DNA from 3 places in the Peribacillus sp. YIM B13481 genome. Region 3 is predicted to be linked to each of the others. Evidence: riboswitches for the same ligand, from Rfam matches in the RefSeq annotation. Region 3 holds a riboswitch; each other region holds the start of a gene.
What was found. A riboswitch is a leader RNA that binds a small molecule or an ion and turns the genes downstream of it on or off. The one in region 3 is predicted to bind preQ1.
Positions count from the first base shown of each region.

Region 1: another riboswitch for preQ1. It lies ahead of queC (7-cyano-7-deazaguanine synthase QueC); the one in region 3 lies ahead of queF (preQ(1) synthase).
Region 2: another riboswitch for preQ1. It lies ahead of ACFX4X_RS12485 (QueT transporter family protein); the one in region 3 lies ahead of queF (preQ(1) synthase).

Region 1 is NZ_JBHZPE010000005.1:90,611-98,925, reverse strand. Features, by position in the region: gene ACFX4X_RS05560 (SRPBCC family protein) at 1-98, shown strand, start outside; gene ACFX4X_RS05555 (SRPBCC family protein) at 147-587, shown strand; gene ACFX4X_RS05550 (HD domain-containing protein) at 857-1,828, opposite strand; gene ACFX4X_RS05545 (hypothetical protein) at 1,875-2,159, opposite strand; gene ACFX4X_RS05540 (TetR/AcrR family transcriptional regulator) at 2,410-2,979, shown strand; gene ACFX4X_RS05535 (DUF4260 domain-containing protein) at 3,033-3,380, shown strand; gene queE (7-carboxy-7-deazaguanine synthase QueE) at 3,443-4,171, opposite strand; gene queD (6-carboxytetrahydropterin synthase QueD) at 4,164-4,634, opposite strand; gene queC (7-cyano-7-deazaguanine synthase QueC) at 4,634-5,299, opposite strand; PreQ1 riboswitch class I at 5,355-5,397, opposite strand; gene ACFX4X_RS05515 (methyl-accepting chemotaxis protein) at 5,583-7,262, shown strand; gene ACFX4X_RS05510 (hypothetical protein) at 7,737-7,949, shown strand.
Region 2 is NZ_JBHZPE010000018.1:25,368-33,682, reverse strand. Features, by position in the region: gene ACFX4X_RS12495 (PAS domain S-box protein) at 529-2,154, opposite strand; gene ACFX4X_RS12490 (TVP38/TMEM64 family protein) at 2,270-2,926, opposite strand; gene ACFX4X_RS12485 (QueT transporter family protein) at 3,048-3,533, opposite strand; PreQ1 riboswitch class I at 3,540-3,584, opposite strand; gene ACFX4X_RS12480 (YbaK/EbsC family protein) at 3,744-4,265, shown strand; gene ACFX4X_RS12475 (hypothetical protein) at 4,479-5,291, shown strand; gene ACFX4X_RS12470 (DUF3892 domain-containing protein) at 5,377-5,673, opposite strand; gene adhP (alcohol dehydrogenase AdhP) at 5,948-6,961, shown strand; gene ACFX4X_RS12460 (sigma-54-dependent transcriptional regulator) at 7,016-8,315, opposite strand, start outside.
Region 3 is NZ_JBHZPE010000025.1:8,870-17,184, reverse strand. Features, by position in the region: partial or broken gene ACFX4X_RS14980 (ABC transporter ATP-binding protein) at 1-71, shown strand, start outside; gene ACFX4X_RS14975 (aspartate kinase) at 530-1,876, opposite strand; gene queF (preQ(1) synthase) at 2,081-2,581, opposite strand; PreQ1 riboswitch class I at 2,688-2,733, opposite strand; gene ACFX4X_RS14965 (DMT family transporter) at 2,862-3,719, shown strand; gene ACFX4X_RS14960 (BA3454 family stress response protein) at 4,247-4,381, shown strand; gene ACFX4X_RS14955 (YfmQ family protein) at 4,657-5,106, opposite strand; gene qoxD (cytochrome aa3 quinol oxidase subunit IV) at 5,583-5,867, opposite strand; gene qoxC (cytochrome aa3 quinol oxidase subunit III) at 5,869-6,465, opposite strand; gene qoxB (cytochrome aa3 quinol oxidase subunit I) at 6,465-8,315, opposite strand, start outside.

The sequences.
Region 1 (8,315 bases), on a different contig from region 3:
GCATAAATAATGGATGGCCAGCTATTCTATGTAACCTGAAGAGCTTGCTTGAAACTGGACGGACCTTGCCGCCAATATATGTAGATCGGGTTAATTAGGTGTTAGTTGGAACTTATTTAAACATATCGAAAGAGAGCTGATATAGTATGGATACTCAAATAACTACGAAATTTAAAATAGGCAAGCCAACTAATGAGGTGTTTGAAGCCATAGTAAACCCCGAAAAAATCGGAAATTTCTGGTTCTCATCGAGTTCTGAAAGATGGGAGCAAGGCAGGACGCTTACATTGAGATATAACGAATACGATGCTGAAGTGGTTATACATGTATTAGAAGTCGAGGAAAATAGGAAAATCGTGTATTCGTGGGGAGGCAACGCCCAAGAAACGGTCGTTACAATTACATTAAAAGAGCTGGATAATACAAGTTCAATTATTGAAGTAAACGAATCAGGTTTGAAGGAAGACGATCCAGAAATAATAAAAAAAATGATAGGACAAAAAGAGGGGTGGGTATATACTTTAACCTGTTTAAAGGGTTATTTAGAAAGTGGTGTAACTAATTTGAGAGCGTCATTAATTTTTTAAGCTGCTGGTTCAGCTGAAAAAAGATCTCCAAAACCGGCAGTTGGGCATGCCGCCTGCCAGAACAATAACACTGACAATATTTAACTATGTTGTACCTGATAAGCCTTTACGATTTAATGGTGTCCGAATATCGATAAAATGCCACCACTTAAAAGAAAGCGGCTTACAAGTCGTCGATAGTCTATATAAATTTACGGGTAATGTTTCCGGGAAAAACTCAAGGATGGATTCCGTGAGTTTTTCACTTTCCGTTTGGTTTGACGCGAAATTCAATCGGAAATCACTTTTAGATACATGCCCTTCGAAGCTTTTTCATAGGCTTCAATTCCCATGTTCTTCACTTTTTCGGATAAACTGGATGCTCTCACCACTTGGGTTCCTTGAATGATGGAAGGATCCATCAGGCGCACTTTATTTTTCCGATGTAAATCATAGTCCAATTGATCTTCTTTCACCTTTACGTTACCATGGATCCTTTTTAACAGATTTTGCACTTCATCGTCTTCAGTGGAGCTTAACAAGGATATGACTTCTTCATCTGTACCAAGTAAGTCATCAAGGCTGATCAGGTTTTTAGCCAAAGCCAATTTTAACGTCTTTGCCAAGATATCATAGCCATATATATTAAGTGGATCCATGAAAAAATCAATAACTTCACTGTAATACGTTTTCACAAACCATTCCGCCGAATCAATATTATCCAGATACATTCTTCCATTTACTATGATTACATGATCAAGAAAGTCGTGAACGGATTCAAGTGTGATATATCCATACTGATGCATATCCCGGAGAGTATAATCCCCCCTATCGGCACATAACCCAGGTGCTGGCTGTTCAAGCATTTCCCATTTTGATTGAACAATAACTTTACAATCATATCCATATTCCTTCAATATAAATGGGATTTCAGATTCCATAATGACATGATCATATATCTTTTCATGATAATCTTCATCCTTACAATCCAGAACGAAATCTATAACATGTGAGAATGCAGTATGGGATACGTCATGCAGCAAGCCCGCGATTTGTTCCTCTAATGAACCGCCAAACGCCTTTATTAACAACATCACACCAATTGAATGGTCAAATCGTGTGACATTCCACTTCTCATTAACTAAATAACTTGCCCCACCCTGATGTATTCCCTGCAATCTTTGGACCGGTTTGCTTTTTATCAGCTCTTCCAGAACTCCCTCTATAATGTGTTCCCCATAGATACTATCCGAAACTAGCAATAACTGCGGCCTCCCCCATTAGTTTACTCATTACAGTTAGGTGATTTCACTGATTTTCTTCTGTAAAAATTACTTCCCCCTTTTCACCTTGCTCATATTGCTTTTTTGCCAATTTTTCCAATTCCTTTTCATCATTCAAATCGATATCAGGTAGATTGCCCTCAGCTTCATCCCCAATGAGTATCACTTCATTTGTTATTACTCGATTTGCTGGATACACCATTATAATGTCTTCCATAGGTTTTGTTTTATTATTAAAAGATTTATTGAATAAAAAACAGCTGGTAAATACTACGAATATTGTAGACAAAATAACTAATTTCCTTTTCATCTATTCATCCCTTCCAATGGGCTTGGTTTTCCTCCATTTTACCATAAAAGTATATATTTAGTTAATAGTGAATCCTATGATTTCACCATTTACTATGTTTGACGTTATAGTTAAATTCTAGTTACATTTAATGGTAAACCCTCACTTAAAAACAGCCATTTAGAAAAATGTCTAATATTTGATATTTGTAAATCAGTACGGTATCATTCCAATTAACCAGTGGTTAATAAACAAAAGGGGGGGTGGAATTATGTCGCCAAGGAAATCGGCAGGTAAAGAATTATCCAGGGAAATGGTATTGACTGAAGCTAGAAACCTTTTTGCAACCTTAGGGTATTCGAACGTCTCAATGAGACAATTGGCTAAATCATTGGATTGCAGCCATGGAGCCATCTATTATCACTTTAAAAATAAGGCAGAAATATATTATAGTTTGGTGAAAACGGATTTTTCCGTTTTAAATCATTTAATCGATGATATCACCATGTCGGAAAATGACCCTTCTCAAAAAATCGAAAAGATTTTATTATGCTTCATTGAGTTTGGTTTAACACAACAGAATCATTATTCCATCATGTTTTTATCCAAGGAAAAAGAAATTCAGCAGTTACTTCAATTCGATTCTAATAAAACCTATGAAAAGCTAATCCAATCCTTGACAGAATTAACCGACAACAAACTGAATCCTGCATCCATATGGTCCATTTTCCTTTCCCTTCACGGATTCATAACTTTTTATATCAATTCTGAACTATCCTATCCAGATGTAAAAGGTTTAGCTTATTTTCACGTGAAAAATATCATCAAGAACATTGTTTGATTTTTCACTAAAATTATTGACCAATGGTTAATTAAATTTTGGGAGGTTGGAAAATGGTAAAGAAATTCCTTCATATCGAAGGACTCATGGTCCTTTTAGCGATGATTTACATCTATTCGTTATATGAATTCAGCTGGTGGATTTTCCTTTTATTTATTTTATCGCCTGATGTTTCCATGTTGGCCTATCTAATTGATGATCGAGTTGGAGCAAAGGTTTATAACCTATTTCACACTTATACCCTGTCCATTTTCATGATTTTGCTAGCCATTTTTCTAAAGTCTGATGCGCTTATGATGATCGGGTCAATTTGGACCGCACATATTGGAATGGATCGGTTATTTGGGTATGGCCTTAAATACACATCATCCTTCAAAGCTACACACCTTCAAAAGGTATAGGTAGCTTTCCATATGTAAAAGGCAGTGTGATTACGCATCACACCGCCTTCTGTCTCTGATCTTTACACGCCTCGCTTGTTGCCCCATATATAAGTATGAAGCTGTGGCAGCACTTTCACATCATTCAATTCATCATCGGCTATCACTTTATCAATTAGCTCCTCGTATTTTCTCAAAAGCCCGCTGATCAATTGACGATCATCCGCCGTACTGCTGTCGTCATTGCCGACCTGCAGATAAAAAGGAATATCGGGGTAGCGGCCATGTACATTTTTAGCATATTGATAATCCTCTTCGTTAAAGACGACTACCTTCAATGAGACATGGTTTTCAGGGTTTCGATTGGCAAGGTTCGATATGATTTGGTCGAGCACCGTAAAGTCCGTGTTCATTTTTGAACTCGGCGGCTTAGGAGAAATAGTCAATTCATCAATATCGAGAAACCAATCCTGCCATCTGCTCCCTTGTGTTTCGACACCTATTTTCATTTTATTTTCATGTAGGATCGCTACCAGGCTGTTTAAGTTTTTCAGCAGTGCCGGGTTTCCGCCTGATATCGTCACGAAGGAAAAACCGGCACCCCCAATCCGCTTCAGCTCATCCCATATTTCCTCGGCAGTCATTTGGACGGTATCTTCCTTACCGGTGCCATCCCAAGTAAATGCGGAATCACACCAGGCACATGAATAATCGCAGCCAGCCGTCCGAACGAACATGGTTTTTTGGCCAATGACCATTCCCTCACCTTGGATGGTCGGTCCGAAGATTTCCATAACCGGGAGTTTACTCACTTTCCATCCACTCCCGTCTGGCTTCGGCATAGCTTGTCGGCGTTTCGTATAGTCGAACGAATTCGACCCTAGCACCCTCATATTCCTTTAATGAAAGGGCTTCGGCCATTTTTTCATAAATCCAGACAACCATATTTTCAGCCGTAGTGTTCATGAGCGGCAAGGTTTCATTCAAATAACGATGATCAAGGTGGATTTCAATTTCATTTTTCCATATATCCTTGATGTCCCCGAAATCTATCATCAAACCGCGTGAATCCGTGTACCCGCTCAATCCGAAAATGACCTTATACGTATGGCCATGCAAGTTCTTGCATTTTCCTTCATAGTCATGTAGATGGTGTGCTGCGTCAAAGGTAAATTCCTTACTGACCATGACCCTTTTAGTTGTATATTTCAATTGGCTGCGCTGAATATCTTGATCTATTTTTTGGAGTTTATCTACTATAGTAAAACCGTACATCACGAAAGCACCTTCCGTCTGCTTACATAGTCATCCAATCCTTTTTTCCGCAACTTACATGCCGGACAATCTCCACAGCCGTCTGATATGATTCCGTTATAGCAAGTCAGGGTCTTTTCGCGGACAAAGTCGAACGCGCCAAGCTGATCGGCAAGCTCCCATGTTTCCTCTTTATTAAGCCACATAAGCGGCGTATCAATCACGAATGACTGGTCCATCGACAAGTTCAAGGTCACATTCAACGATTTAATGAATACATCCCGGCAGTCCGGATATCCGCTGAAATCCGTTTCACAGACACCGGTGACAATATGTTTAGCGCCAATCTGACTGGCCAACACTCCGGCAAACGATAGGAACAGTAAATTCCGCCCTGGTACGAACGTCGACGGCAATTCCCCGTCTTCCCCGTCCTCCACTGCAATGTCACTTCTCGTCAAAGCATTCGGTGCCAGTTGGTTCAGCAGCGACATATCAAGGATATGATGGTTCACGCCCAATTCCTTGGCAATCTCTTGAGCGCATTCGATTTCCAAGCTGTGCCGCTGATTATAATCAAACGTCACCGCTTCCACTTCCTCATATCTCTCCATCGCCCAGAACAGGCACGTCGTACTGTCCTGACCTCCGCTAAACACAACCACTGCCTTTTCTTTCTTCTTCATTTCTATAAAACTCCTTTTTACGGAAAAAAACAGCACCCTAAGAAAAGAGCACTGTTTCTCCTTAGTTTTTTTGAGAGGGTAGCTAGAACCTCTTCCGCCATAATGCGGAATATTATATTTTTCCAAGTCAATAGTAACTTGAAAACGAGAAGAAATCAAGATGTTTGGATTATGGAAAATCACACCTAACGGAAAACTTGGTTATCTTCTCATCTGCTTAAATAACCCATTATTTATCCGATAAAAAAGAGTGAATAAAATATCGATAAAGGGGTTCATTAATTTGAAAAGTATTAAAGGAAAGATATTGGCAGCATTTTCACTCATCATATCTTTGTGTATCATCTTAGGAGCATTTAATATTTATAGCAGCAATAAGTCACTTGTACATTCCAAAGATATTATTAGCCAAAAATTGCCGATTCTAATTGATGAAGAACAACTACTCAATAATGTTGCACAAAGAAGCGCACTCGCAAGAGGCTATATTCTATTTGGCGACGAAAGTAATAAAGAGAAGTTCTTAAAATATACCGAAGAAAGCAAAGTCATTCAGGAGGATCTTTTAGCCTTAAGTGATTCTGAAAAAACGAAGGAATTGATTGAGAAAAGCGTGGATTGGAGAACGATTATTATAGACCGCGTATTTACACAATATGATCAAGGAAATGAAGAACGTGCTATAGAAATACTAAAGGATGAAGTTGCACCAATAAGCAATGAATTGATGGATGGGTTTAGAGAGCTAGCTTCCGAACGCGAAAAAACGATTGTCTCTTCAGGTGAAACCGTCATCGCAAGCGGGAAATCGGTTAAGTCTACAAGTATCATCATATCCATTGCGGCAGTCCTTATCGGCCTTGTGCTTGCACTTGTGACTGCAAACCTCATTACCACCCCCCTCCTTAAAGTCAGGGACAGGATGAAAATGGTTGCTGACGGAAAACTGAATCATGAGCCCCTGGAGCAAAAGTCAAATGATGAAATGGGTGAATTAACGGTATCCGCCAACCAAATGCAGAAAAACCTTCGTGATACGATTGAAAAAATGCTGGTTGTATCCGAATCCGTTTCCAACCAAAGCGAGGATCTGACTCAATCAGCAAATGAAGTGCAACAGGGCAGCAAACAGATTGCGACTACCATGTACGAACTTTCGGAAGGCTCGGACTCACAAGCCAACCGGGCAGCTGAAATGGTCCGCATGATGGATGATTTCACCGGCAAGATCGAGCAGGCCCATCTTGAAGGAATGGAGGTATCTCAAAGTCCGACCGAGATCCTATCCTTGACCAAGGAGGGCACCACTTTAATGCGCAGTTCGGTCCAACAAATGCAAATGATTGACGGAATTGTCAAAAATGCCGTCGGGCAAGTGAAAAGGCTCGATTCTCAATCACAGGAAATCTCACAGCTTGTGCAGGTCATCAAAGATATATCCAATCAAACCAACCTATTGGCGCTGAATGCAGCCATAGAAGCTGCACGCGCTGGTGAACATGGCAAGGGCTTCGCCGTCGTCGCAGCTGAAGTGCGGAAACTCGCTGAAGGGGTCACACAATCCGTTGGGGATATCACCGATATTGTCACCGCTATTCAAACAGATTCAAAAACGGTCGTCCACTCCCTGGAAGATGGTTATACACAGGTGGATGAAGGCACGAAACAGATTACGCTCACCGGCCAAACCTTTGAAACAATCAATCACTCTGTCGGGAATATGGGAATGAAAATACAGCATATTACAGCTGAATTGAACTATATCTCCAAAAATAGTAAAGAAATCAATCAGGCCATCGAAGATATCGCAGCCGTTACTGAAGAGTCCGCGGCAGGAATCGAACAAGTTTCTGCCTCCGCTCAACAATCCAGCTCTTCGATGGATGAAATCACGAATCATGCCTGTGAACTCGCATCTTCTGCTGAACTGCTAACCGAACAGGTCAAGAAATTCCAATTATGATACTAGAAAATTTCCCGTCACTTGAACGCGGGAAATTTTCTTTTTCTCCCCTTCATGTTGATTGTTTCGTTTTCGTGTATTTGGGGTATAAAAGACTATACGCATTAATAATCATGAAAAGAAAAATCTATCAAAAGGGTTGGAAGTGAATATTTTCTTTTGTTTTCAGAATATTTAGTGTATAATGAATTTATTAGGAATATTCTTACTGAAATACTTCTCACTTCCAATACCCACTTACTGGAAATCACCAGTACAAGAACTCACTTGATCCAGCATTTCATTTCAACCCAATGCACGGGCCCTTATACTCAGTAAGGCTCATTGCACGCTTTCTTGCAAACCAAACAATTCACAACTTTTTTCACACAAAAAGCATAAATTTCACTCCAAAATTGTAAAAAAAGGTTAAATTTCACCAATAATGTGTTACTATTAAACCAAGACCTTTTAACCCCAAAAGGAGGAATTCATATGAAACGTTTTTTCAAATTCATAGCAGATTTTAACGAAAGAAAAGCACTAGATCGGAAAAACAACAAATTCTTTCGCAAAGAATACGAAAATTATATGAAGATGAATTCTGAAAATCAAGGTAGGAGGAGATTAGCTCCTAGACTTTATGTGATTGAAGGCGGTAAAAAAGGCCCCAACATTGAAATTTCTGACAGAAAAAAATCCAGTTAACCTGATTCCTTCAAAAAATAAGCTACTAATGTTGTAGTTTATACCCTACAAACGTCACATTCTCCATGATAAACGGAGATTCATTACCCATATCATTCTTTTAAAATATAAAAGCCGAAAGCTCAGATATACTTCTGAGCTTTTTTTATTTTTCTTTTTTCTATTAACACTATATTAATAGAAGTAACTAGGTATTTTTTAAATAAATTGGATTAACCTTAGTTTATTTCATGTTTTAGGTAAAAGTCACAATATAGGCCCACGGGTATTTTTCTAGAAAAATACCCAAAACTTACAAAAAAAGAGATGTGTTCTTTTACTCATCTTTGGCCATATTCAAAAAAGTCCGACTACATGTGTCTATAG
Region 2 (8,315 bases), on a different contig from region 3:
ATCTAAAGGCAGTTTGAGAGGTTCACTAAAAAAGTGATAACAATAAGGTTAGATTTGCCTAGCTTCCACCATTATAGCCAATAAAACATCGGATGGGAAATATTGGTGGTAATTCCCCTGCGTATAAATCAAAAGGCCTGTGGCGCAAACCCGATTAAGAAGTAATTTTTCAAGGATAAAGCAAAGACGGCTATTTCAGTTACAGTTTCAAAGGATCGGGAGCGACGTAGTCCTTGTTTTTCTGAAAGGATATGGATGTGGAAAAGGATAAGGAAGAGACCGTGGATGATGTCAAAAAAAAGAGGCGGTAATTGAGGCAACGCAAATGGGTACAGCTGGCAAAACAGAGACCGTTACATCCAATAACGCAGGAGGGCAAAGGATACTTAAAGGGGAACCAACCTGATGAGGCTGTGTCATTCTTGAGGGAAATCAAGGATTTCTTTACCTCCCTATTTTAATTTTATCAAGTATGGTTCCGAAACCTGCAAAAAAGGACAAGATAAAGGCTTGTCCTCCGATTTATACTTATATGGGCAAAATGATTTGGACCTCGGTTCCATGGTTTAGTTCGCTGTTAAAACGGACCTTCCCCCGGTGCGCTTCAATGATTCGGCAGCTGACTGTCAATCCTAACCCTGTTCCTTTTTCTTTAGAAGAATAGAAAGGTTCACCAAGATGCTTTAACCGTTTTTTTTCTATCCCGCTTCCATTATCTTTGATGGTAATGGAAAGGTTATTGTCCATGCGCTCGAAATCAATCAAAATGTGATCGGCGGATGCCTCCATTGAATTCTTGAGCATGTTTATGAATACTTGTTTTAATTGGTTTGCCTCACATAACAGAAGCGGTATTTCGTTTTTAACAGATATTGATATTTGGGTGGGGTACGAGTCCGCCTCTGGTTTCAACAATGTTTTGACATCATTCATCAGTTCGATGATTTGATGTTTGCTGAATGGAAGTTCCTGTGGTTTTGCCAGAACGAGTAACTCGCTTACAATTAGATTGATCCGGTCCAATTCACTTAACATAATCGTGTAGTATTGTTCATAGGGATGGTCGCTCTTTTTAAGCAGCTGGACGAAGCCCTTTAAAGAAGTCAACGGGTTTCGTACTTCGTGGGCTACACTTGCGGCTAGCTCGCCAACTATCGACAATTTTTCGGTTCTTCTCAAGCGTGCTTCGGTTTCTCGAATTTGAGTGACCTCTTTAGCATAAGTGATGATCCCGACCAAATCTTCGCCAACCATCATCGGGACAAACGTACATGAAAGTAAGATGGACTTCCCGTACTTCGTTATGAATTCTATATCTTTCCCTTTTTTGATCCCCTTATGGTTTTCCATGACATATTGGCAAGATGTACGGATTAAATCCGCATCTTCTGCTGAAAATTTCAAATTAATGAATGAGGCACCATGTATTTCTTCTTTTTGAAAGCCTGTTACCGTTTCAAACCTTGGATTTACGGTCGTGATCAATCCGTTTAAATCAAGCATCAGCATCGGATAAGGATTGTGTTCAAACAATGATTTATAGCGTTGTTCACTATCGAATAATTGTTTCTCCGCGACAACCCTTTCAGAAATATCCCTGCCAATGACGACTAAGCCTTTTCGTGAACCATCCTCATTGAACAGAGGAACTTTGATTGTATCAAAGGTCTTGTGATTGCCGTCGGGAAGAGGGATGATTTCCTCACATCTTGTGATTTCCCCTTTTACCCACGTTTCTTCATCGGAACCTTCACAGTATATCAACGCCTCTTTATAAAATTCGGAGTATTCTGCGAGTTCTCTGTCTTTTTTTCCTTTATAGTCTACATGCTCCAATTGAAATAATTGCAGCCCGAAGGCATTGGATTCAAGCCATCGGCCATCACCATCCTTGAAGTTAACGAAATCCACCATTGAATTGATGAGGGTACGCCGACGTTGTTCCGCTTCTTTTAATTGTTTGAATTCTTCCCTTTTAGCTAAGTAAAGGTATAAGATCAAGCCTATAGATAAAAGGAAAAAAATGCCTTCCGCTCTTTGAAGTTGAATGAAGAACTCTTTGTTATGGATATTTGTAGTTAAAAAATAGTCGAACACGACTAGTGTAAGAATCCCGGATAGGATATAAATTGCTAAAATGGAGCGTTTGGACATGGAGATTCTCCCTGATTTTAAGACATTTCAAAGGTAAAATTACATACACATTTTAACAAACTATCGAAAAAAAATATATGCAGAATCCTAAATAAAAAAACAGGGGCCAATGCGGTCACCTGTTTTTTCTGAATAAGGATAGTTTCTTTTTCTTTTTTGCACGCTTATAGATAATGAAAAATAGTAAGAAAAGGAGTGCAAGTGCAGCTAGCGTATATTGGTTCATTTCAACGGATAGGAATCCATATGGGATTAGAGATAGGAAGAAAAAGTATATAAGGTTGCCTAGTGCCGTAGCAAATAAAAAATCCTTGAAAGTGACGGTGCTGACTCCAGCTGCCAAGTTAATTAAACTTGTTGGGATAAGCGGGAAAATCCTGCCGGTAAAAACGTACATGAAACCATGCTCTACAACAGTTTCTTGCCACTTTTTGCCCATCTTCTTTAAAAGAAGTTCCTGAAACCAGTTTCTTGCTGCATAAAAAATAAACCCTGACGCAACAACACTTGTAAACCAACTCCATAGGTAGCCATATATGAATCCGAATATCGTGACATTGATAGTCAGGAGCAATATTAAGGGGATGATTGTAAATGAATTTTGGACAAACATCAATACGAATGTCACAATAAATGTAAGCAATAAGTTTTCCATCAATATGCCAATAACTGAATCCAAGTCACTTTTCCAAATCAAAGTAAATAATTCTGCATTTAAAAAAATAAATAATACCATTACCAATAGACCGGTTAAAGTCAGGACTTTTTTCAAAGGGTCACCACCATTCTGACTAATAGTTTATCATTTTCAAGTTCATTGGTGAAAAAAGAGCTGTCGCATGATGCAGACAGCTCTGTTTACATTATAGTGGGTTAACGACGCGAAGATTCCTTTATAGCCACTTTTCAAACTGAATTCTTTTGTTCATTCCATAAATAATTGGCGCACCAATCAAGAGGACAACGAACTCACCAACAGCCGTGGTCATCCAACTTAACCAGAATGGTAAGCCAAAGGCAAGGTTCAGTTCAATTGCAATTAAGAACATTGTGAATGTGAAAAAGATAATCGTGGCGATCATTCGTCCTTTAATGCTTTTTATGGACCGAGATACAAAAATGACAAGCAATAAGGCGAGTACGGATTGCCCTACCCCGAAAATCAAATCAAATGGCACCATCGGCGAAAAAAGCAGATTAGATATGAAGACGCCGCCCACGATACCGTAGATATACTTTTTATTGAATACAATCAGATGATTCAACATTTCCGGTACACGAAATTGGAACATCTCAAAAGCAATTGGTTTAAACACCAATGAGACCGCCACATACAAGGGAGCCAATAACCCGTTTATCACGAGTGTACGAACATTCATTTTACTCTCTCCCTAGTTTTTTATCGTGGGATGGTTACGAACCACGTTAAGGCTTTTGCCCGAAGATTAATAGTATCTCATGTAAGCTTGTTTGGTCAATTTGTAAAGAATGGTTGTATTTATAAGGCAGGGGAAGTCCAAAAGGATTTTGATTTATTGTAATGAAGGATGATATTATTTTTGTATGAACTTCAAAGGAGTGAAAATTATATGTGTATCGAGAGTGTCAAAAGCCATTTTAAACAATGGGACCGGGAAGGCGATGTAATGGAGTTCGAAACATCGAGTGCTACGGTGATTGAGGCAGCAGTTACCATCGGCGTTATCCCAGCACGGATCGCTAAGACTCTTTCCTTTAGGGGGGAAGGTGAACATGCTATTTTGGTTGTAGCGGCAGGGGACGCAAAAGTGGATAATAAGAAATTTCGTCAGGTGTTCGGATTCAAAGCACGAATGTTATCACCTGAGGAAGTGCTCGAACAAACGGGCCATGCCATCGGAGGAGTTTGCCCATTTGGACTTGCAAACGATCTAGATGTTTTTCTTGATGTATCAATGAAGCGCTTTGAGTCATTGTTCCCGGCATGCGGCAGTACGAACTCTGCAATAGAACTTACACTCGCGGAATTATTTGAATATTCAGGAGCAAAGGGTTGGGTGGATGTTTGTAAGGCTTGGGAAGGAGAGGGGAATGAGGAAACGGCGGTAGGCAATGCTGTTGATGGCATTTGATTTATGGTGCCAAAAAGATCCAGATGAATGGGATTGAGTCCACTTAGTGGACTTTATTTATTGATGACATGGACATTTTATTATTCAGTTAGCGGTTAAAGCCTTATAAACTTGTTCGAATGCGATTGCTCCAAAACTTTGAAGAGGCAATCGCTCTTAAAGCGGTTCGTGATTGGTAAAACGTGCAGAAAGTTCATAAGCGGAGGATGAAAGATGTTAATTGGAAGCCATGGAAAAAGCAATAGCAGCTATCTTAGTCTTAAAACTCTTTATGAAGAAAATATTACGGTAAAGAGCATAGCCCAGGAGCTTGAGTTTTGCCATAAAAACGATCTGGCGCTGGATATCCAGAAAGCTCTGGAAAAAAAGAATTTTGATATATTGGCAGTGCAAGATCAAGGAGAAATCATCGGATATATAGATAGGGAAGAACTAGGTGAAGGGAGCGTTTCGGAATATTTAAGAAATTTTTCACCAAGGGAAATGGTTTCGGATTCAACCCCTTTGATCCAGCTTCTCCATATTTTTAAGAATAAAACAAGGGTGTTCGTATTGGAGAATAATTCAATTAAAAAGTTGATCACCCATGCCGACCTTCAAAAGCCTCCAATCAGGATGCTCATATTCGGATATATTACCTTATTGGAAATGAGGATGAGCGATATCATCATGGATAGATTTGGCGATGGCACCTGGCATCCAATGATCAGCGAAGACCGTTTAGAAAAAGCAACCGAATTATATAGGAGGAGAATCGATAAAAATGAAGATATCAATTTAATAGAGTGCCTGCAAATCAGTGATAAATTCGACATCCTACATAAGGATAAACAACTGAGGTGTTTCTTCCAAATCCCTTCAAAAAGTAAAGGGAAAAAGGATGCAAATGCCATCCGGAAATTACGTGATAAGATTTCCCATGCTAATGAACTGGGTCTGGACATGTCGTGGATGGAAATCATTGAGGTTGTCGAGTCCTGTGGCCAACTGCTCGAAATCTCTGAATCCTATCAGTATGAAAAATAAGGATCCGGCTATCATGCTGGTTCTTTTTTATCGTTTAGATCCAGACAGAAAAAAACTGCCCATATCAGGCAGTTTCCCCGTAAACTCAAAACTCCGGTAGTTGATCCAGGTTATTTTCTTTTATCCCATCGGGCTCACTCCGCAATATGTCACGGCCATATTTATGAAAGACGTCAACATTGGCCAGGTTGCCTGCTTTGGCTTCCGAAAGGGCAGTGGGGTAGTCGAGCTCGCGGCCGGAGTCCGTCTTGATGGCGATAATATTGTCCTCTTCATTTTTCCTTACGGCGATGATTTCTTCTTTTCCAGCTGAATCAAGTTGGTTTGCTTGCGGTGTTCCTTGCTGTTTATAGGATTCATAGGCTTTTTCAAATTGGTCCATGTTTTAGACACCTCCTATTTATAGGGTGAGCTATTTGGTCTGCAATATACAAACCGGATTTCGTCCGACTTGAGCCGTTAATTCGTCCAGAAGTGCCGACTTTTCGGCACTTTTTTTTAGTGAATGCTGTTGTCTTGGCCTTTTGAAGTGGCATGGCACTTGCATCTTGTATGTGTGGTAGTAAAAAAATATCCACTTAATTAAGGGAGGAATATGAATCATGAATGTAAAACAAGGGGAAAGCACTTTCAATGCAAAACAACAGATTAGGACAATGAAGGCAGCAGTCGTCAATGAATTTAACCAAGAACTTGAGATTAAAGAAGTACCCATCCCAGACTTGGTTTATGGTGAGATATTAGTGAAAATTAAAGCATGTGGCGTGTGTCATACCGATTTACATGCGGTACATGGCGATTGGCCAGTTAAACCTAAACTTCCGCTTATCCCTGGACATGAGGGTGTAGGCATTATAGAAAAGGTGGCAGAAGGCGTAACTTCCTTGAAAGTAGGTGACCGTGTTGGGATCCCATGGCTTTACTCGGCCTGTGGCGATTGTGAGTATTGTCTGACTGGAAGGGAGACGCTTTGCTTGGATCAACTGAATGCAGGCTATTCCGTGGACGGGGGATATGCGGAATACTGTAAAGCACCTGCCAAGTATGTGGTGAAGGTTCCTGATGGGCTAGACTTTGCGGAAGTTTCACCGATTTTCTGTGCGGGTGTAACGACTTATAAAGCACTTAAAGTATCAGAAGCGAAATCTGGTGATTGGGTAGCGATCTATGGAATTGGCGGATTGGGACATGTTGCCCTTCAATATGCGAAAGCGATGGGCTTTAATGTCATTGCTGTCGATATTCAAGATGATAAGCTTGATCTGGCAACGGAGCTGGGGGCGGATTTCACTGTTAATGGGCTTAAGACTGATCCTGTACAAGCCATAAAGGATAAAGTTGGTGGTGTGCAGGCAGCCATTTCTGTAGCAGTTACGAAAAAGGCATTCGAACAGGCATACAGTTCAGTCAAGAGGGGCGGGACACTGGTCGTAGTTGGACTGCCGAATGATGAACTTCCAATCCCGATTTTTGATACAGTACTAAATGGGGTAACTGTAAAAGGGTCAATCGTAGGCACGAGAAAAGACTTACAGGAAGCTGTTCAATTTGCTGCAGAGGGAAAAGTAAGAACAAATATTGAAACAAGAACACTTGATGAAATCAACGACGTGTTTTCGATGATGGAAAAAGGAGAAATCAACGGGCGCATCGTATTGACTTTAGAATAAGAACAAAAGGAGGATGCCATAGAAAAGGGCATCCTCCTTTTTTGTATTTTTGTCTTATGTCTGGTTCTTCTCATTTAATATATAGCGCAGTTTCCTTATGGATATCTGCAAGCGTTTGGCAGCTTCATTCCGGTTGCCGTATGTTTTTTTCAGCGCCTGCAAGACGAGTTCCTTTCCAATTGTGGATTGAAGCTGTTTGATTTCTGTAAGGATTTCTTCAAGCATCAGTTCATCTTTCTCATTAAAGTCAGCCACCAGCTTTTTTCGCCACTCTTCAAGAAGGTTTTCAGTTGCCTCAGTCTCATTCGGAGGCTCTTTCTTGTTCGGAGTAATCTGGCTGTTAGTTAGTGAGATATCATTGGCGGTTATTTCTGACTTATGGTCTGCGAGAGTCAGCGTCCGCATGACCACATTAGATAGTTCGCGTATGTTGCCTGGCCAGTTGTGTTGCTGTAACTTTTCAATGGCTACATTGGAAAAAGAGATATCTCCCTGACCATTTCTCTCAATCAAATGCCGGACAAGCAGGGGAATATCCTCTTTACGTTTCCTTAAAGGCGGGATTTCTAGAGTCACAACGTTCAGTCGATAAAATAGATCTTCCCGGAATGTTTTTTTGTCAACTGCCTGCTGCAGGTTTTCATTGGAGGCCGCCACTAAACGGGCGTTCGTCCGTAATGTCCCGCTACTACCAACCCGCATGAATTCCCGCGTTTCCAAAACTCGAAGTAATTTGACTTGAATGGCCGGACTTGCATCAGCAATTTCATCAAGGAAAAGCGTCCCGTTCCCTGCAATTTCGAAAAAACCCTTTCTCAGTTGGGTCGCTCCGGTGAAAGCCCCCTTTTCATGACCGAATAATTCGCTTTCAAGCAGGGATTCAGAGATCGCTCCACAATTGATGCCGATAAAAGGACCATGGTTACGGGGGCTGGCTAAGTGGATGAAGCGTGAAAGCACTTCTTTGCCGCTTCCGGTTTCTCCTTCGATTAATACATTGACTGATTTTTGGGCAACCTTGAAAGCCGTTTCAATCAAACTCTTCATTAAAGTACTTTCACCGACAATTAGTCCTGATTCCTCGGCTAGCTTATGGATGAAATGTTGATTCAAATCTTCATTTTCATTCAATAGGTTGTCAATCTGCCTTTCCAATACTTCAATATCCGCAAAGGGTTTTTCCATAAAATCACTCGCGCCAAGTTTCATTGCATCAACAGCGGTCTTTACGGTGCTGTATCCGGTCATGATCAGTACCTTGCAACGCGGCTGTTGTTGTTTTAAATGCTGCAGGAGGGAAAGGCCATCACAATCCGGAAGCTTCAGGTCTATCATTGCTACATCAAAACGCTGC
Region 3 (8,315 bases):
TGGAATCGCTTTATATAGAAGAGAACAGCCGTGATCTAAATTATATTTTCATGTCCAAACTTGTAAGGGGGAATCATATCCGCAAGCATCATTTCGAAAACTGTAAAGGAATCACAAAACTATTTATCGCCCATTACTATGCTCGTCATTTTGCCGACATTGTTTTTAGGAGGCACAGGTTTACATGAGTTAACAAACAAGCACTTCCTGCTGCCGATTTTAAACATCTTCGCACTCTTTAAAGAATTGATATATGGTGTGATTGATATTCAGAATATCTTCCTGACAGCCAGCTCCCTCATTGTCTCGATCATCCTCTTCTTTACTGTCTCAAGGATATTATTCTTAAAGGACAAATGGGTCCTGAACTAAACATGACGCGCTACCCTCGGCGCGTCTTTTATTCACTCGAACTTAATTGTTTTCCATCATTCGTTTTTCACAATCATGGAGTTCAACTTATTATTGGCGGGGACAATTCATATCCAAAAAAACCTCCCTTTTCAAGGAGGTCCCTAAACGCTCTTACTCAAAAAAATTCGTGATATAAGGCCTGAATGGCCGTCTCTTCACTGTGCCCTTTCACACCGAACATCATGCTTACTTCCGAAGAGCCTTGGTTGATCATTTCAATGTTCACCTTTGCTTCGGCCAGCGCTTTTGACGCCCTTGCCGTTGTACCGACATTATGACGCATTCCTTCACCTACAATCATGATCAAAGCAAGATCATGCTCCACATTCACCTCATCGGCATGTAGCTCTTTCTTGATTCGTGAAATGATTTTCTTCTCGGTTTCACCCTCCATCTGGTCCTGCCTTAGAATAAGTGTCACATCATCGATGCCTGATGGAATATGCTCATACGAAACTCCGTAATCTTCAAGGATATGCAGCAGTTTCCGACCAAAACCAACTTCCCGGTTCATCAAATATTTGCTAATGTAAATACTGCAAAATCCTTTATCACTTGCAATCCCAATAACCGGCCCATTCGTATTATCCCGTGAACTTACAATGCGGGTCCCTTGTGCAGCCGGATTGTTTGTATTTTGTATATGGACTGGTATTCCCGCACGGAATGCAGGAATCAACGCCTCATCATGAAATACCGAGAAACCGGCATAAGAAAGCTCCCGCATTTCACGATAGGTTAATTCCCTGATTCCCTTCGGATTGGAAACCACATTTGGATTCACCGCATAAACGGCATCCACGTCCGTAAAGTTCTCATACAAATCGGCTTTGACCCCATTCGCAAGAATCGAACCCGTAATATCGGAACCGCTTCTTGAGAATGTTAAAACCTCACCATCTAACGTGTATCCGAAGAACCCTGGGAATACTACGATTCCTGGCTCATCACGTAGAGCATATAACCGATCATACGATTCTGGCATCACCTGGGTAAATCCATCTTCATCCGTTACGATCAAGCCAGCCTTCTTTGGATTTATATACTGAGCCTCTACACCACGGCTTTGAAAATAACCTGCAACCAGCTTCGCATTATTATCCTCGCCACTGGCCATTAAAGCATCCAAATAGCGCTTCGGGTTAGATTGGTCTCCATGCAACAGTGCTTTTAGATTTCCATGAATCCCAGTGATGACCTCCTCGGATATATCCAGCTCTTCAGCAATGCTCGCATAGCGGGATACCACATCTTCTATCAAATGCTCTCCGTTATCCCCGCGCAGCTGCTGTTCCGCAGCCTCAATCAATAGATCCGTCACCTTTATATCATTTGAATTGCGTTTCCCTGGAGCCGAAACGACAACAATCTTCCTCTCTGGATCAGCAACTACAATTTCGAATACCTTTTTCAACTGTTCTCCTGACGCAAGTGAACTTCCGCCAAACTTTGCAACTTTCATCACGACATCCCCTATTTTTGAAAATATTCTGTCAAAATTAACTCTTCCTATTATTACGTTTTTTCACGAAACAATCAAGTGGTAATTCCGTTCCAGGAGGACATTTGTGTTTTTAAAAAATACAAAATAGTGAGTTTACTGAATGAGAATAACAAAAACCCAAAAAAAAGACAACGGCATAAGCCAGTTGTCTTTTTCTAATCATTAGCGATTATCCACGGTTTCCGGGTATAAGTCATGATTCATCAAGCGGTAATCCGCCATTTCCTCATACTTCGTACCTGGTTTACCATAATTTGTGTAAGGATCGATGGAAATTCCGCCCCTAGGTGTAAACTTGCCCCAGACTTCAATATATTTGGGATCCATCAACTCGATTAAATCATTCATGATGATGTTCATGCAGTCTTCATGGAAATCACCATGATTACGGAAGCTGAATAAATAAAGTTTCAATGACTTGCTTTCCACCATCTTCACACTTGGAATATAGCTGATGTAAATGGTCGCAAAGTCCGGCTGGCCCGTTATTGGACATAAGCTAGTGAATTCCGGGCAATTGAATTTGACGAAATAATCCCGGTTCGGATGCTTGTTATCGAATGATTCCAGAATTTCAGGCGCATAGTCAAATGTATATTTTGTCCCTTGATTCCCAAGCAGTGTGATATCTTTTTTTAATTCTTCTTCTTTTCTTCCAGACATAAAAAGTCCTCCTCATCCACGTTTGTCAGGGGAGATTCATAAAATGGGCCTCTATATAACAAAAACCATATCTCCTCAAAGATATGGTTGATTCGCAAAAAAAATCAAAGCCATAGTTTTTTTAAGAGGGTGAAGCTATGAACCTCTCCCGTTTATCGGGAAATATTTTAAAATTGTCATAGTAAATATAGAAAAAAATATTTAATCTGTCAATCTACTTTTTATTTTAGTTTGATTCCTACACGTATTCGGCTTAAAATGTAGAAGAAGTTTATCCTACATGAAGGAAGAGATTAAAGCAATGTGGATTTTTGCGGCTCTTATCACCAGTTTATGTTTCGGAATCAATAACAGCATTTTTAAATGGAGTAGCGGAAAGGGTTACTCAAAGGTACATATCCAATTTTTCTTTTATTTTACCGCCTTCATCATGGCACTTTTATATAGCGGATTTGTAGATGGTTTGACTACTAACTGGCTATCCATCTTGCTTGGTGGAGCCATTGGTGTACTGAACGCTAACGGTAATATCCAGATGGCAAGCGCCTTTGAAAAAGGGCCGGCAAGTTTGACATCACCACTGATCGCAGCAAATGCAATATTTCCCATCCTCTGTGCTGCATTAATTTTTCATGAGCATATTTCTTCGCTGCAGTGGAGCGGAATTGTCTGCATGCTGCTCGCTACCCTTGTCATTCAGTATACACCTAATGCTAAGGGCAATCATCAATATTTACCTTGGATGATGCACACATTATTTGCGATTTTCTCATTTGGTGTGCTAGGTATCTTAATGACGACATCAACCCGTCTTCATTTAAACTCCCTTGATATCCTAGTATCAATGTATGGTGGCGGAACACTTTATCTCATTTCGGCATTAGCCATCAAGAATGAGAAGATTAAGTTAATGGAAGTGAAAATTGGATCACTCGTAGGATTATTAAGCATCATAGCCTATGGATGTTATTTCTTTGCATTAAATACTGGAATCGCCAGCATCATCTTCCCTGTCGTCAGCCTGAACTGTTTAGTTGTCGTATTCGCTGGTTGTTATTTATTCAAAGAAAAACTTAAATCCTATCAAATTGCCGGCGTACTTGCAGCATTAATCGGAATTATCTTAACTAAAATATGAATAGTTAATTTTACAAAAACAACCTGGCTGTTATACGCACACAAGCCAGGTCGTCTTTATATAGCCGCAAAAAAAGGGTATGGTCTGACCCCAATACACAAGCCTTGTACACATAAAAATAGGTTCTTTTCGTAAAGATTGTTGTTTTTAAAACGAAACTATTTAAGGTTGATTGGAGCGGAAGTGCGAGACTCCTGCGGGAGCAGCGGGACAGGTGAGACCCCACAGGCGTTTACGCCGAGGAGGCTCACCGCCCGCCCCGCGGAAAGCGAGCATCTGGAGGGAAATCAACCACAACTCACTACCTGGTAAATAGCAACAAAGTATGTGAAAACAGCCTAAAAATAAATCAGGAAATGGAGTCTGTCAAAAAAAAGTGTTGACATCCCCTTCTAAATATCAGATAATTTTGAATATTAGATCTCCACACTTTGCTACTTCGCAATGTTTGAAAAGTCTTCCCCTACGGGTATAAAAGAAGTAGGTACAACCACCTCATTACTGAACCAAGAAAGGAAAGATGTATAATGGTAAAAGTTACAGTAACAGTTGATTTCCAAGGAAAATCTTATCAAACTAACGTCCTTACTAAACCAGGTACTAATCAAGAAGAAATATTACAACAAGCCCTTAATCAAGTGGAAAAACAATGGAAAGCTTAAAAAAGCAGGCATCGCTTTAGATACCTGCTTTTTTTATTACCCTTTTAGACATAATCATCAAAATTACTTTTCGCATTTAAATCCAGATTTATTGTATTTCATTTATAGTATTCTAATGAATTTTGTTCTATTCAAAGAACTCCTCGATAACGATTTTCCCCTAAATCCACTTTTAATAGCTTTTTTCATATGATACCAATTTAAATGCGTCAGTTTGTGAACATTAAACTCTCAATCTGAATCAGAAAAAAAGAGCGACTTTGTTTATGTTCCTTTTAAACTACATCCCTTATTAATGGCATTGAACGTTCTTGAAGGCTATTGGAGAGCAGACTATACGCAACTACTTTCTTCTTGTACTGTTTAACTACATCCACGTGGTCGTTGTAAATGTACAAAAATAACCTAACATCCTTCTTGCCTTTTTTAGTATCAATGACTAATGGAGCCCCACTGTTCTCTGGATGTAAAAATAATTGTTCGTTACCCGGAAATATATGATTCTTTTTCAAAAATTTAGCTTTGTTGAAATAATTAATAACTTGAGTTTTTTCTTCACCTTCCAACCGTTTTCCGTCAAAGGTTACGGTGGCATTCGCATCACTAAGTTCTGAATGCATTTCAAATTTGCTGAGAATCCAATTCACTGCATCTGTTGGAAGACAGGTAACTAATAATTTAATCAAACTTATGATAATTGTCAAAATCAAAACCGGCAATGTCATATTCATCATCTCCGCTAAGGCATAGTTAACTACTATATCACTTATTATATCAAAAGAGCGGAAAGCTTTTCTTAGGAAATGTGTCCGTTCTATTAACGTTTAACTATTGGTGAATATAAAAACTTTATACTAACTTAATCATCTTGATCATCTAATTTCAAAAATGGATCTTTTTGTTTACGCTAAAATTATTTTTTATAGATATATCCAATATCACGTTTGAATTTGAGTCTCATTTTCAATATATCTAAATGCAAAAAGTCCACCGTACCCCATTATAATACAGGATACACAATAAATTAAGGAGATACTTAATTATTTTCCATCACAGTATTTGCCTCTCCTAACCCCTCTTCTTTCTTATCAATACAAACTTCTATAATGCAGTGAATTGAATGTATGTAATTTTACGCTCACCATAATTTGAATACAAAAAAACTGGGCGTCATCAAGACGCCCAGTTTTGCAGGAATGGATTATTGATATCCCCAAATCATTGTTAGCATTGTACCGAAAATTGTAACCAATGCAACAAACAATCCGTAGTAAACGTTTGTGTAAATCGATGCTTTATCTTCAGACTCTCCTGCATGCATGAACATAACAAATTGAAGTGCAGCTTGCATGAAGGCTGTAACAAGTAGGATGATTAAAGCCATTTTAAGTGAGAGATCATACACTATAACTGATAGTGCAACCAAAGTCAGGACTAGTGAAAAAGCAAATCCCATAACTTGGCCCCGTGGGAATAATTCTTTCATATTACATCATTCCTTTCAGGTAGACGAAACTGAAGATGAAAATCCAGACAACGTCTAAGAAATGCCAGTAAAGAGAAAAGATGAAAGCTTTGTTTGTAGTTTCTGGAGTCATACCGCGTTTTTTAATCTGCAGAATGATGAAAGTTCCCCAGAATAAACCAAGTGTAACGTGAGCTCCATGCGTACCTAGTAACGCAAACAAACTAGATAAGAAACCACTTGTTTGAATGGTTGCTCCTTCATGTACATACTCCACGAATTCATAGATTTCGACTCCCAAAAAGCCTAAACCAAGAATAAGGGTGATAATAAAGAAACCAAGCATTGCTTTCTGTCTACCAAGTCTCATTGCATTGATTCCAAGACCAATGGTAAAACTACTGGTTAAAAGAAAAATTGTTTGAAGCATTAGGGTTGGTACTTTAAAGAGTTCGTCCCCTGTAGGACCATTTCCAGTACCATGAACTAATACAAAATAAGTGGCGAACAGTGTAGCGAAAAGAGCTATTTCTGCCCCCAGGAAAATCCAAAATCCAAAAATCTTTAAGCGATTTTCTTCCGTGCTATATTCTAGTGGCAGCGAGTTATCTATTTTCATTACTTAGCACCTCGCAATTTATTTTCAGTTTCTTCAATCTCTTCAACGGAGATATAACGTCCGTGGTCTTTTTCGAATGAACGGTGAGCCATACAAGCAAAGATACCAAGTGTGGCAATGATTGCAATGATCCACATGCTGAATACCATTGCAAAGCCCCAAACGAAGAAGATACAGCTCAAGATAAACGGCACGCCACTGTTATTTGGCATATGAATCTTTTCTACTTTACCACCAAATAATTTAAAGCCCTTTTTCTTAGAATCCCAGAATGCTTCTGTAGAATCAACTGTAGGTACAATTGCAAAATTGTATTCTGGAATTGGTGTATGTGTAGCCCATTCTAGAGAACGTGCATCCCATGGATCTTTTGAAATATTTCTTGATGCATAACGAGTACTCCAATAGATATTGTACACAATAAGCGCAAAACCTATTGCCATGCCAATTGCTCCAACGAAAGAGAGCAAATTCAATGGACCATAGCCCGTTGATTCAGAGTACGTATACATACGACGTGCTTGCCCATCTAAACCAGTTATGAACATCGGGAAGAATGTTACATTAAAGCTGATTGTAATGAACCAGAACGACCATTTCCCTATCTTTTCGCTCAACATGAAACCAAACATTTTTGGCCACCAGTACGTAAAACCAGCAAGTACGGCAAATACAGTACCAGGGATCAAAACGTAGTGGAAGTGAGCTACTAAGAACATTGTATTATGGTATTGGTAGTCAGCACTTGCCATGGCAAGCATAACCCCAGTTACCCCACCGAGAGTGAAAATCGGAATGAAAGCTAAAGAGTATAACATTGGGACGGTAAAAACGATTTTACCTTTCCAAAGTGTGAACAACCAGTTGAAAATCTTAACACCGGTCGGAACAGCAATTGCCATTGTGGTAACCGAGAAGATACCGTTAACCATTGCACCGTGACCCATTGTATAAAAATGGTGAGCCCATACAACGAAGGATAGTGTAGAAATAGCTACCATAGAGATAACCATCGAATTATACCCGTACAGGTTACGACGTGCAAAAGTCGAAATGATTTCACTGTAAATACCGAAAGCCGGAAGAATAACTATATAAACTTCAGGATGTCCCCAAACCCAGAACAAGTTTGCCCAAAGCATATCGCTACCGCCATTAGCCATCGTAAAGAACTGAGTTCCGAATAGTCGATCCATTGTCATTAACGCAAGTGCCACTGTCAATACAGGGAAAGCGAAAACGATAATAAAGTTTGTGATCAAGATAGACCATGTGAACATTGGCATTTTCATTAAGTTCATGCCAGGTGCTCTCATTTTCAAGATGGTTACGATAAAGTTGATACCAGTCAGTAATGTACCGATACCAGCTATTTGAATTGCAATCGCGTAATAGTTCGAACCTACTGATTCACTGAAATCGTTACTTGCCAGCGGGAAGTAAGATGTCCAGCCTGCATCAGGAGAACCACCGACTACGAAAGAGATGTTAAATAGCATTGCCCCCATAAAGAATAACCAGAAGCTTACTGCGTTTAGACGTGGGAATGCTACGTCACGTGCCCCTATTTGTAATGGTGTAACAATGTTCATTAACCCAATGATAAATGGCATCGCCATAAACAGGATCATGACAACCCCGTGTGTTGTAAAAATTTCATTATAATGCTGTCCATCCAACAAGCCGTTATTTGGAATAGCCGTTTGGGCACGCATCAATAGAGCATCTGCGCCACCACGGAAGAGCATAAGTAGTGCTGACAAGATGTACATGATACCAATACGTTTATGGTCAACCGTTGTTAACCACTCACGCCATAAGTAACCCCATTTTTTAAAATAGGTAATTCC